DNA from 4 places in the Rhodococcus sp. PBTS 1 genome. Region 1 is predicted to be linked to each of the others. Evidence: predicted binding sites of a transcription regulator. Region 1 holds the regulator's gene; each other region holds the start of a gene.
The links. Region 1 encodes LexA, which represses DNA repair genes until DNA is damaged. Its sites were predicted from a motif close to CGAACANNTGTTCG; they were not measured.
Positions count from the first base shown of each region.

Region 1 (3,207 bases):
TGCCCCATCTGCCGCGCTACCTCGAGGCTGCGCGGCGTCGGCTGGACGCGTTGCCGTCGAGCGCGACCCGAGACGCTGCGGGTATGGACGCCCTCGATCGTGTCTACGCCGCGTACGACGCACTTCTCCAAAGCCTGCCGTCGGCCCGCCGATCCGGTGACGACGTGCGGGAGATCGCGTGGATGATCGAGGAACTGCGGGTCAACCTGTTCGCGCAGGCCCTCGGCACTGCCTACCCGGTGTCCGAGAAACGGGTCCTGAAAGCAATCGACGCCGTGCGCACGGCGCGGCGCTGACGTCGGCTCAGGCCGTGCTCGACACCGTGTCCTCGCCCCGCTGATGCCGGCGAAGTTCGTCGATCTCGCGTTCGAAGTCCTCGGCGCTGCTGAACGAGCGGTAGACCGACGCGAAACGCAGGTAGGCCACCTCGTCCAGGTCGCGCAGCGGACCGAGGATGGCGAGTCCGACCTCGTTGCTGGGGATCTCCGCGGAGCCAGAGGCGCGGACGGTGTCCTCGACCTGCTGCGCGAGGAGGACGAGAGCATCGTTGTCGACGTCGCGGCCCTGGCACGCGCGACGCACACCCTTGATCACCTTGTCACGACTGAAGGGTTCGCTGACGCCGCTCCGCTTGACCACGGACAGCACCGCCGTCTCGACGGTGGTGAACCGGCGACCGCACTCGGGACACGACCGCCGACGGCGGATCGCCTGCCCCTCGTCCGCCTCACGAGAATCGACCACGCGCGAGTCGGGGTGACGGCAGAACGGGCAGTGCATGTGGCGGTGACCCCTCGGTGCTCACGGGACGATTCCGTTCCGTACGGACGGTGCGACGTCGTCGCCGACGCCGCGCACCAGCCTACCGAGGGCCGTGCCACGATCGATCAGCGCGGGGACACGCCGAGGTCGAGTTGCTCCACGACGGTCGGCTGCGGCGGAACGTCGGCGGCCCGCAGGTTGGCCACTCCGACGAGCCCGAGGGCCGTTGCCGCTGTGACCAGAACCACAGCGGCGACCGACGCGAGACCCCGGACCGGCCGAGACACGTGCGGTGCACGCGACACCCCGACCGAGTGGCCGACGTACTCGACCGCGCCGGCGTGCGGGCGACGCACGTCGCGCGAGACGGCACGACGGCGTACGGGAGCAGACCGACGCGGCGCGGGGGCCGCGGCGCGCTCGGCCGTGGCCACGGAACCCCAGTAGGACTCGTCGTCGCAGGTCCAGCGATCGACGGACGGGCGAGAGGTCGCTCCGACTCGAGCGCCGCGAACGGTCTGCAGTTCGGTACTGATCACGACAACCACTCCTCGTGGGTAGGCGGTGGTCCCCCGGCGAGCAGAACACCCACCGGCGTTCGGCCATTCCGTTCGACCACGCGTTCGAAGGAACGCATGTTCGATGTATAGCAGGGCGGTCCGACACAGTCCACGAAATCGCGACACGGATCGAACAGGTGTTTGATCACCGATCGAATCCGGTCTAACTTCTACTCACGACGTCGCATCGGACACCGGGGCACCAGACGCCCCATCCGCACCACCGTCCGGCGCGCCCAGCAGCACCCGCCCGCCCCGGGCCGGCCACCGATGGAGGTTCACAGCATGACCGACGAGAGCTCGTCCGCCACGAGTACCGATTCCGGCCTGACCGAGCGGCAACGTCGCGTTCTCGAGGTCATCCGGGCCTCCGTCACCGAGCGTGGTTACCCGCCGAGCATCCGCGAGATCGGCGACGCCGTGGGCCTGACCTCGACCTCCTCGGTCGCGCACCAACTACGGACGCTCGAGAAGAAGGGCTTCCTGCGCCGCGACCCGAACCGGCCCCGCGCGGTCGACGTCCGCCTGCCGGGCGAGAACGGACGGCCGGACGAGGTGGCCTCGACGGGCGACGCCCCCACCGTCGAGCCCGCCGCCCGCGACGCCGGCGCCGAGTCGGACGCCCTGCCCGCGCCCACCTTCGTCCCGGTTCTCGGGCGCATCGCAGCCGGCGGTCCCATCCTGGCCGAGCAAGCCGTCGAAGAGGTGTTCCCCCTCCCGCGCGAACTGGTCGGCTCCGGTTCGCTCTTCTTGCTGCGGGTGGTCGGCGAGTCCATGATCGACGCGGCGATCTGCGACGGTGACTGGGTGGTCGTCCGGCAGCAGAACGTCGCGGACAACGGAGACATCGTCGCCGCCATGATCGACGGCGAGGCCACGGTCAAGACGTTCAAGCGCACCGGCGGCGACGTGTGGCTGCTCCCCCACAACCCGCTCTTCGAACCCATTCCCGGCAACGACGCCGTGATCCTCGGCAAGGTCGTCACCGTGATGCGCAAGCTCTGATCGTCCCCCGACGACGGCGAGAGCCGGCACCGTTCTCGGTGCCGGCTCTCGTCGTTCGTCCGCGAGGGTCAGAGATCCAGGCCCCGCCCGATGATCTCCTTCATGATCTCCGTGGTGCCGCCGTAGATGGTCTGCACGCGAGAGTCCATGTACGCCTTGGCGATCGGGTATTCCTTCATGTAGCCGTATCCACCGTGGAGCTGCAGGCACCGGTCGATGATCTTGACCTGGTTCTCCGTGGTCCACCACTTGGCCATAGCGGCTTCCTGCACGGTGAGCTCGCCCGCGTTGAGCTGCTCGATGTACTTGTCCACCATGATGCGGACAGCAGTGGCCTCGGTGGCGCACTCGGCCAGGACGAACCGGGTGTTCTGGAACTTCCCGATCGGCTTGCCGAAAGCCTTGCGGTCCTTGCAGTACTGCACCGTCATCTCGATCGAGCGCTCGATGGCAGCGGCCGCGACCACGGCGATGGACAGCCGCTCCTGCGGAAGGTTCTGCATGAGGTAGATGAAGCCCATCCCCTCCTCGCCCAGCATGTTCGCCGCCGGCACCCGGACGTCGGTGAAGCTGAGCTCGGCCGTGTCCTGGGCCTTCATGCCGATCTTGTCGAGGTTGCGGCCCCGCTCGAACCCGGGCATGTCGCGCTCGACGCCGAAGATGCTGAATCCCTGGGCGCCCTTCTCGGGATCGGTGCAGGCCACGACGAGGACCAGGTCGGCGTTGATGCCGTTGGTGATGAACGTCTTCGAGCCGTTGAGCACCCAGTCGTCACCGTCGCGGACGGCGCGCGTCTTGATGCCCTGCAGGTCGCTGCCGGTGCCGGGCTCGGTCATCGCGATGGCGGTGATGAGCTCGCCCGAGCAGAATCCGGGCAGCC
Region 1 covers NZ_CP015219.1:1,604,210-1,607,416, reverse strand. The annotation lists gene hrpA (ATP-dependent RNA helicase HrpA) at 1-296, shown strand, start outside; gene nrdR (transcriptional regulator NrdR) at 304-780, opposite strand; gene A3Q40_RS07295 (hypothetical protein) at 888-1,301, opposite strand; gene lexA (transcriptional repressor LexA) at 1,608-2,327, shown strand; gene A3Q40_RS07285 (acyl-CoA dehydrogenase family protein) at 2,396-3,207, opposite strand, start outside.

Region 2 (3,207 bases), 210 kb from region 1:
CCCTGCTGAGGCGCGGGACCCTGCTGCGGTGCCGGACCCTGCGGGGCCGGCCGGTTCTGCTGGGGCACGGCCTGGACCCCGACCTGCGGGAGGCCCACGGTCTGCAGAACGCGCGTGATGACTTGCTCGGGGGTCACCTCGTCGGCCAACGCGTCGTAGGACAACACGAGCCGGTGGCGCAGCACGTCGGGAATCACCTCCAGGACGTCCTGGGGAACCACGTAGTCGCGACCGCGCAGCAGCGCGAGGGCGCGGGAGGCCGCGATGATGCCCAGTGTCGCGCGCGGGGACGCACCGTAGGCAATCCAGGACGCGACGTCGTCGAGCCCGACGTCGCGGGGGTTGCGCGTCGCCGCGATGACCCGAACCACGTAGTCGACCAGTGCGTGGTGCACGAACACCGACGCCGCGATCTTCTGCAACCGCACCAACTCGTCGGGGTTCAGCACCTGCTGGGGCGTCGGCGGTGCGACGCCCATGCGGTAGACGATCTCCCGCTCTTCCTCCACCGACGGGTAATCGACGACCACCTTGAACAGGAATCGGTCACGCTGGGCCTCCGGCAAGGGGTAGACGCCCTCGTTCTCGATGGGGTTCTGCGTGGCCATCACCAGGAACGGATCCGGCATCGGGTACGTACGACCGCCGATGGACACGTGCCGTTCGGCCATGACCTCGAGCAGCGCCGACTGCACCTTGGCGGGTGCGCGGTTGATCTCGTCCGCGAGAACGAAATTGGCGACCACCGGGCCGAGCTCGATGTCGAACTCCTCCTTGCCCTGCCGGAAGATCCGAGTGCCGATCAGGTCGGTCGGGACGAGGTCAGGGGTGAACTGGACGCGGGAGAACGAGCCGCCGACCACCGTCGCGAACGTCTCGACGGCCAGCGTCTTCGCCACGCCGGGAACGCCTTCGAGCAGCACGTGGCCGCGGGCCAGCAACCCGACGAGGATGCGCTCGACCAGCCGGTCCTGACCCACGATGACCCGTTTGACCTCGTAGACGGCCTTCTCGAGCGTCTGCACGTCCCGCGCCATGTCGGTCGTGTCGGTCTCTCGTGAGGTCACCTTCGGAACCACCGCTTTCTGCCCGGGACACCGCGCGCCGGATGCCCTGTGTGCACTGCTGACCTCCCCCACTATGGCAGGTGTCACCGACAGTCGACCGGTAGCGGTGACGACGGGCGGCCCGGGTGCAATGCGAAACGCCGTCGGCCTACTCCCCCGCTGGAGCCACGGGGTTCGTGCGTGCGTGTCATGGACCGTGTCGGTGGGTGCCGGTACACTCGAACATACGAGCGACTGGGGGGTCGAAGGCATGGTCGGTGTGCAGGTGGGGGCAGGTGCGACGAGCACCGTTCCGTGGGCTGCGCTCGACCACGCCGCCCTCGGTCTTCCCGCCACCACCGACCTCCCCTCCGCCCGGGCGCTGGACGCTCTGGTCCACGCTGCCGCCGGCGTCGCCTACCTGAAGTGGTTCGAATACCGACTCGCCGCCGCCATGCACGCCCGACTGGTCGAGCCGTTCGAGGACGAGGACCGGCGTGAGCTCGATGCGTTCACCCGCTGCGCCGCCACCATCGCCACCACGATGTCGGTCACGCAGGGGGCCGCCCGCACCTTGCTCACCGACGCCGTCGCGTTGCGGGACCGGCTCCCTCTCGTGGCGGAATGCCTGCGGGACGGTGTCGTCACCCCTCACCACATCCGCACCATCGTCTCCCGCACCGAACTGATCGAGGGGCAGTGCTACGCCGCCCTGGTCGACGCCGACATCGCCCGCGCCCTCCGCAGACCCGGGTCGTGGTCGCCGGCGCGGATGGAGACGATGGTCGACAAGATGGTGCACCGCCGTGATCCCGACGCCGTCCGCGAACGCCGAGACGCCGCGAAGCAGAATCGGGAGTTCACCGTCGAGACCGGCCGCGACGGCATGGCCACCGCCATGGACACCCGGTCGGCCGAAGACGTCGCCGCTCTCGCCGAGGCGGTGCGGCGACTGGCGGAGCAGGTGTGCCCGAAGGACACCCGCTCCAAGGCCGCGCGCGCGTCCGATGCGCACTACGCGTTGGTCACCCAGACGGAGTTCGGGTGTGACTGCGACCGCCCCATCACCGACTGCCGCTACAAGAACATCGACCTGGAGAAGTTCGCGGCGACCGCCCCGCGGATCGTGATCCACCTCGTCACCGACACCACCACCCTCGACGGCCCCGTCCCGGCGCCGGAGGCCGAGCGAGTCTGCCGGTCGACCCAGCACCCAGCGCGACCGGACATGGGCCACTCGGATGTACCGCTGCGGCCCGGCGCCGATCCCACCGCGAACGCGGCCGGAGCCGAGACGATCGCACCGAAACCGGTTACGACGGATCCGGTTACGGCGGAACCGGATACTACGGAAACGGTTACTACGGAAACGGTTACTACGGAAACGGTTGCTACGGAAACGGTTGCGGCGGAACCGGAGTTCTCGGGCCGGCCGAACGTCACCGCGGACGCCGATCGGATCGATACCGCCGGAGCCGGTGACAACTCATGGAGGTGCGAGAAGTCCGTCGGCCTGGACACCGTCGACGGCGTCGGATTCCTCCCCGGCATCGGCACCATCTCCGGTGCCCACGTCCGCGACCTCGCCGCCGACCCCCGCACCGTCATCCGACCATTGGGCGACGGCACCGACACCCCACTCCCGGCGACGCAACCGTCGAACCCCTACCGGCCTTCCGCCGCCCTCGACGCGTACATCCGTGCCCGGGATTTGTTCTGCACCTGGCCCGGCTGCAACCGACCAGCGTGGGACGGCGACCTCGACCACATCACCGAATACGACAACACCCACCCCGACCGGGGTGGGCGTACCGACGCGACCGGACTCGGCGCCAAATGCCGCTTCCACCACCTACTGAAAACGTTTGGGGACTTCGTCGACGACCAGTACCCCGACCCCACCGACCCGAGCCGGCTGATCCGCACCATCACCATCCCCGACGGGCGCACCGTCCTCGGACCGGCGTTCACCGGACACGACGTCCACCCCGGACTGGACGCCATCGTCTTCGGCGACCCACCCGCCGCAGGCACACCGAAACCGCCCCCGAAACGGGCTGCGGCCGAGCGCCAACGACCCGCCCCACGCACCGAGCAGAAACACGCCCGCCGACGACAGGAACGCAACCGCAACCGACTCCGCAGGGTCATCCCACCGGAT
Region 2 covers NZ_CP015219.1:1,811,473-1,814,679, reverse strand. The annotation lists gene A3Q40_RS08255 (AAA family ATPase) at 1-1,037, opposite strand, end outside; gene A3Q40_RS08250 (HNH endonuclease signature motif containing protein) at 1,318-3,207, shown strand, end outside.
Region 2: a site for LexA is predicted at 1,287-1,300, ahead of A3Q40_RS08250 (HNH endonuclease signature motif containing protein). Genes of this name have one in related genera too.

Region 3 (3,207 bases), 620 kb from region 1:
CAGGCGCGGGAGAACCGCGGCGGGTCCACTCGTGGCCGCGGGCCCGTCACGAGCCGGAGGATCGAATCAGGAGGAGGGATCGGGGAGAACGCGGAGATGGCCGCGGCGACCCGTGCGCGCGGTCGGCATCACCGGTACGTTTCCGACGCCCTCGCCGTCCGTCCGCGTGGACGCCGGCCCCGCGTTCGGCAGGGGCCGCGCGGACACGCGATCGCGGGCGCCGGCCTCGCGGACGGCCTCGGCCAGCGCGGTGAGATCGTCCTCGTCCGGTCCGGAGGTGGCGAAACCGCCCTCGTACCGGACCATGTCCCAGCCCTTGGGGGCGGTGATGGACGAGCCGTGCACCTCGCACAGGTCCCAGGAGTGGGGTTCGTCCACCGTCGCCAGCGGACCGACGACGGCGGTGGAATCGGAGTAGACGTAGGTCAACGTCGCCACGGCCGGTCGGTTGCACCCCGGTCGGCAACATCCCCGCACAGCTCTCACAGCCAGCACCCTAACCCGCGGGACACGCGGGGGAACAGCCGACACGACGGGATCGTGGGCGTGCACCGGTGCCGGCGCCGGGCCGTAGCATGACGCGAGTGTCGTCGTACCCCGATCCCGCACGCCCGTCGCGTTCCGACCGCACCCGACCGTCCACGTCGCGATCGGCGGCCCGGCGTGGGCGCGGCATGCGTGGGGTCCTGCTCCCCGACTCCGTTCCCGGACGCCGGTCCCGGTCCGAGCAGTTCGATGCGGCGGTGCTCGACGCCTTCGCGCCGATCGAGCGTCGGTGGCACGACCGGTTGCTCAAGCTCGACATCGCCGTCGACGACGTGCCCAAGATCCGGGCCGTCGATCCGTCCTCGGTGACGTGGCCGCCGGAAGTGGTGGCGGAGGGGCCGGTTCCGCTGTCGCGGCTCATCCCGGCGGGAGTCGACAGCCGCGGGGCGACCGTGCGCGCGCGGATCGTGGTGTTCCGCCGTCCGCTGGAGCGGCGGGCCAGGTCGATGCACGACCTCACCGACCTGGTGCACGACGTGCTGGTGGAGCAGGTGGCGACGTATCTGGGCGTCACGCCCGACGTCGTCGACCCCGACGCGATGGACTGAGTCGACCCCGGCGCGATGGACCGAGTCGGGTCGCTCGGTCAGACGATGCCGCGCTTGAGGCGACGACGCTCGCGTTCCGAGAGACCGCCCCAGATACCGAAGCGCTCGTCGTTCGCGAGGGCGTACTCGAGGCACTCGTCCTTGACCTCGCAGCCGAGGCAGATCCGCTTGGCCTCGCGGGTGGAGCCGCCCTTCTCGGGGAAGAACGCCTCGGGGTCGGTCTGCGCGCACAGCGCGCGCTCCTGCCACTGATCGTCCTCGTCCGCACCGTCGACCAGAACCAGGCCGGGTTGCGGTGCCGCCGTGGGCATTCCGAGAGTGACGAGCGGCGGATCGACGTCGACCTCGGACGCCTCGATCGGGTCACCCTCGAGATCGTCGGCCAGGTCGTCGGCCAGGTCGAGGTCGAGCCCCGTGATCGACTCGACGGCGTCGTCGGGCGCGACGCGGAGGCCGGCGCGATCCTGCAGACCGGAGTTCGAGTGCTGGTGGTCGGGCATCACGTCCGCCTCCTTATGTTCTTCGCGTCCCGCCTGGCAGCGGCGGTGCGGTCGGTGTCGGTCACTGGTGTCGATGATCGACCGTGAAGCCGGATCGCGATGCGAGCACTCGCGCCGAGGCGAGCGAACACGTGTTCGAACGATGGTTCGCTGCAAGCGATTCCACCGCCCGAACCGGTAATGACATGACTGTGATTAGACACGCCACGGTGTGTCGCGGTCAAGCGGAGCGCAGTTTTTCCCATACCATCACGCCCCGCGAAATCCGGGCACGCGGAGACCCCGGTGTGTTCGCTCATCGAACCCCGGTGCCACCCCCGTCTCACCCCGGCCTACTACCCGAGCGTCGCCGCGGGCAAACACCGTCACCGCGCGACGGCCTCCGCGACGCGAGGGCCTAGGGTCGACGGTCATGAAGGTGACTGTTCTGGTGGGCGGCGTCGGCGGTGCGCGCTTCCTGCAAGGCGTGCGTGAACTGCTCGGCGACGGCGACGAGATCACCGCCGTGGTCAACGTCGGGGACGACGTCTGGATGCACGGCCTCCGCATCACACCGGACCTCGACACCTGCATGTACACCCTCGGGGACGGCATCGACGTCGAGCGCGGTTGGGGGCGTCGCGGCGAAAGCTGGAGCGTCAAGGAGGAATTGGCGGCCTACGGCGCGCAGCCGGACTGGTTCGGTCTCGGCGATCGGGACATCGCCACTCACCTGGTACGCACTCGCATGCTGCGAACGGGGTATCCGCTGTCCGCTGTCGTCGAGGCACTGTGCGTCCGGTGGTCCCCCGGTGTCCGACTGCTGCCCGTCACCGACGATCGATGCGAGACCCACGTCGTGATCACCGATCCGGACTCCGACGGCGACGACCGCAAGGCAATTCACTTCCAGGAGTGGTGGGTTCGCCATCGCGCGGCGGTCCCCACGCACGGCTTCGCCTACATCGGTGCGGAGCAGGCCACGCCCGCCGACGGTGTGCTGGACGCGATCTCGGGAGCCGACGTCGTCCTGCTGGCCCCGTCCAATCCCGTGGTGAGCATCGGCGCGATCCTCGCCGTCCCCGGCATGCGGTCCGCGCTACGGACCACGTCGGCGCCGGTGGTGGGCCTCTCCCCGGTCATCGCGGGTCGTCCGCTCCGGGGCATGGCCGACGAGTGTCTCTCGGTCATCGGCGTGGAGACCTCCGCCGAGGGCATCGGGCGACACTACGGCGCGCGCAGCGGCACCGGCCTGCTCGACGCCTGGCTCGTCGACGAGGGTGACACCGCGGACGTCCCCGGCGTCACCGTCCGAGCCGTCCCCCTGCTGATGTCCGATCCGTCGGCCACCGCCGAGATGGTGCGCGCAGCACTGAGCGCGGCAGGCGTGGCGTGAGCGACCACGCTCCCGGTGGGACCGTCGAGATCCTGCCCGTGACCGGCCTGCCCGAATTCCGGCCGGGTGACGACGTCGGCGCCGCGCTGGCGACCGCCGCGCCCTGGATACGGGACGGGGACGTCCTGGTGGTCACCAGCAAGATCGTGTCCAAGGCCGAAGGGCGGTTGGTGGTCTCGCCGGCCGATCCCGACGCGCGAGACGCGCTGCGCCGCAGGCTGGTCGAGCAGGAAGCCGT
Region 3 covers NZ_CP015219.1:2,224,758-2,227,964, forward strand. The annotation lists gene A3Q40_RS10010 (DUF3499 domain-containing protein) at 67-486, opposite strand; gene A3Q40_RS10015 (metallopeptidase family protein) at 675-1,094, shown strand; gene A3Q40_RS10020 (WhiB family transcriptional regulator) at 1,133-1,405, opposite strand; gene cofD (2-phospho-L-lactate transferase) at 2,007-2,969, shown strand; gene A3Q40_RS10030 (coenzyme F420-0:L-glutamate ligase) at 2,966-3,207, shown strand, end outside.
Region 3: a site for LexA is predicted at 1,719-1,732, ahead of cofD (2-phospho-L-lactate transferase). Genes of this name have one in related genera too.

Region 4 (3,207 bases), 730 kb from region 1:
GGTCGAGGTCGCCGTCCCACGCGGGTCGGTTGCAGCCGGGCCAGGTGCAGAACAGATCCCGCGCACGGATGTACGCGTCGAGGGCTGCGGAGGGGCGGTAGGGGTTCGAGGGTTGTGTCGCCGGCAGTGGGGTGTCGGTGCCGTCACCCAACGGCCGGATGATCGTGCGGGGGTCGGCGGCGAGGTCGCGGACGTGGGCGCCGGAGATTATGCCGATGCCGGCGAGGAATCCGACGCCGTCGACGAAGTCCAAGCCCACCGGTTCCTCGCACCCGGCGGAGGCATCGGAAGTGACGTCTGCCTCGTCGTCCGCGGTGACGTTCGGCCGATTCGACGACACCGACTGCGGTGCAATCGGTTCCGAGTCGGACGGTTCCGGTGCCACCGTCACGGCCGAGGTGCTCTCGTCCGGTCGCGGCAGGTGCTGGGTCGACCGGCACACCCGCTCGGCCTTCGGCGCCGGGACGGGGCCGTCTAGGGTGGTGGTGTCGGTGACCAGATGGATCAAGATCCGCGGCGCGGTCGCCGCGAACTTGGTCAGGTCGATGTTCTTGTAGCGGCAGTCGGTGATGGGGCGGTCACAGTCGCACCCGAATCCGGTTTGGGTGATCAACGCGTAATGCGCATCGGAGGCCCGCGCGGCCTTGGAGCGGGTGTCCTTCGGGCACACCTGCGCGGCCAACCTCGTCACGGACGCGTGGAGAGCAACGATGTCCTCCGCCGGCCGGGTGTCCGTCGCCGACGCCAAACCGTCACGGCCCATCTCGACGGTGAACTCCCGATTCCGCTTCGCCTTCTCCCGCCGGGCGCGGACGGCATCGGGATCACGGCGGTCGACCATCATGTCGACCATCGCCTCCATCCGCGCCGGGGACCACGATCCGGGTCTGCGGAGAGCGCGGGCGATGTCGGCGTCGACCAACGCGGCGTAGCACTGCCCTTCGATGAGTTCGGTGCGGGAGACGATGGTGCGGATGTGATGCGGGGTGACGACCCCGTCCCGCAGGCACTCCGCCACGAGAGGGAGTCGATCCCGCAGGGCGACGGCGTCGGTGAGCAGGGTGCGGGCCGCCCCCTGCGTGATCGACAACGTGGTGGCGATGGTGGCGGCGCAGCGGGTGAACGCGTCGAGCTCACGCCGGTCTTCGTCTTCGAACGGCTCCACCAGTTCGGCGTGCATGGCGGCGGCGAGCTGGTATTCGAACCACTTCAGGTACGCGACGCCGGCGGCGGCGTGGACGAGCGCGTCCAGCGCCTGCGACGCAGGAAGGTCGGTGGTAGCGGGCAGACCCAGGGCAGCGTGATCGAGCGCCGCCCACGGAACGGCACCTGCCCCCACCTGCACACCCGCCATGTCGCCGACCCCCCAGTCGCTCGTATGTTCGAGTGTACCGTCACCCACCGACACGGTCCATGACACGTACGCACGAAACCTGACCGCACCACCTCCCCCGGACCCTCCGGACCGGCACCTACGCTCGACGGCGATGACCACGTATCGACGGCTGACCGCGGCACTCGCGGTCGGCGCACTCCTGGCGCTCGGCACACCGGCGGCAGCCCAGCCGGCAGCAGCTCAACCGGTGGCCCCGCCGACCACCACACCGTTCGCGACCCCCAGCACCGACTCGTGCCCGCACCGCGAGACGCCGCCCCCGGCCATCGATGCGTCGGAGGTGCCGGTTGCCGGATCGACCGCACCCGTACCGGTTCCCGTGCCCGACGCACCCGTCGGCGGCGACGAGCTCGGCGCCTGCGGCGTGATCGTGGCCGACGGCGCCCCGCCCGTCCCCGCCGACATCTCGGCGACCGCCTGGACGGTCTCGGACCTCGACACCGGGGCGGTCATCGCCGCCAAGGACCCGCACGGCCGCTACCGGCCGGCGAGCACCATCAAGGTGCTCCTCGCGCTCGTCGCGCTCGATTCCCTGGACCTCGACACGCGCGTGACGGCGACCGCCGAGGACGCCGCCACCGAGGGCAGCGCCGTCGGGCTGGGTATGGGCGGCGTGTACACCGTGCGGCAGTTGCTCCAGGGGCTGGTGATGGCGTCCGGCAACGATGCTGCTCACGCGATCGCCGGACAGCTCGGCGGCACCGAACGCGCCGTCGAGGCCATGAACGCTCGCGCTCGTGAACTGGGCGCTCTGGACACCAGGACCGCGACCCCGTCGGGACTGGACGGGCCAGGAATGGCGAGCTCCGCGTACGATCTCGCCGTCATCTTCCGCGCCGCCATGGAGGATCCACGCTTCGCGGAACTCGCTGCTGCGGAGGAGGTTCCGTTCCCCGGGTACCCGAAGGACCCCTCGAAGCCGGACAATCCGTCGCGTCCCGATCAGCCGGGTGTCCCGGTGAATCCCGACCTGCCGCTGAACGAGGACCGTCCCGGTTTCACCCTGGCCAGCGACAACGCTCTGCTGTTCCGCTACCCGGGCACGCTCGGCGGGAAGAACGGCTACACCGACGACGCCCGCCAGACGTTCGTCGGCGCCGCGGAACGGGACGGGCGGCGCCTCGTGGTGTCCCTCATGGCGGCCGATGTCCTGCCGATCCGTCCGTGGGAGCAAGCCGCCCGATTGCTCGACTTCGGCTTCGCCCAACCGGACGCGACGATCGGCACCCTGGACGGGGCCACAGGAGTTACACGGAACGAGACCGACGAACCGTCGTTCACCCGGATGGCGGAACCGGATTCGGCCGACGTCGGCAATGCCGACAGCGCCCTCGCCGCACCGTCCGGAGGCGCCTATCCGGGCGTCGACGACTCCGCCGACGGCGCGGTCCGCATCGGAGTGGGAGTCGTCGGGGGCATCGTCGTCCTCGGCCTGATCCTGCTGGCGCGCAGGCTCTCCCGGCGCTGAACGATCAGCGTCGCCGCCGTCCCAGGCCGAGCACGGCCACGACGGCGGCGCCGACCACGGCCGCGACGCCGACCGGCGAGACACCCTCACGGACAACGACGGTGGGCGCGATGACGGCCCCCTCCGGCACCGGCGTGGGTGCCGAGATCCGATTGTCCCGACTGGTGGCGGCCCACGCCGTCGAGAACAGCAGGAAGCGCGAGGTGAAGAAGGCGAACACCAGAATGCCGATGATCGGACCGAACGTCACCCCGGCCGGTCCGGACGTCACCGACTCCAGGTACACCGCGCCGAGTTGCTTGAACACCTCGAACACCACTGCCGCCATCAGCGCCGCCCGCGC
Region 4 covers NZ_CP015219.1:2,338,590-2,341,796, forward strand. The annotation lists gene A3Q40_RS10535 (HNH endonuclease signature motif containing protein) at 1-1,354, opposite strand, end outside; gene A3Q40_RS10540 (D-alanyl-D-alanine carboxypeptidase family protein) at 1,488-2,864, shown strand; gene yhjD (inner membrane protein YhjD) at 2,869-3,207, opposite strand, start outside.
Region 4: a site for LexA is predicted at 1,372-1,385, ahead of A3Q40_RS10535 (HNH endonuclease signature motif containing protein). Genes of this name have one in related genera too.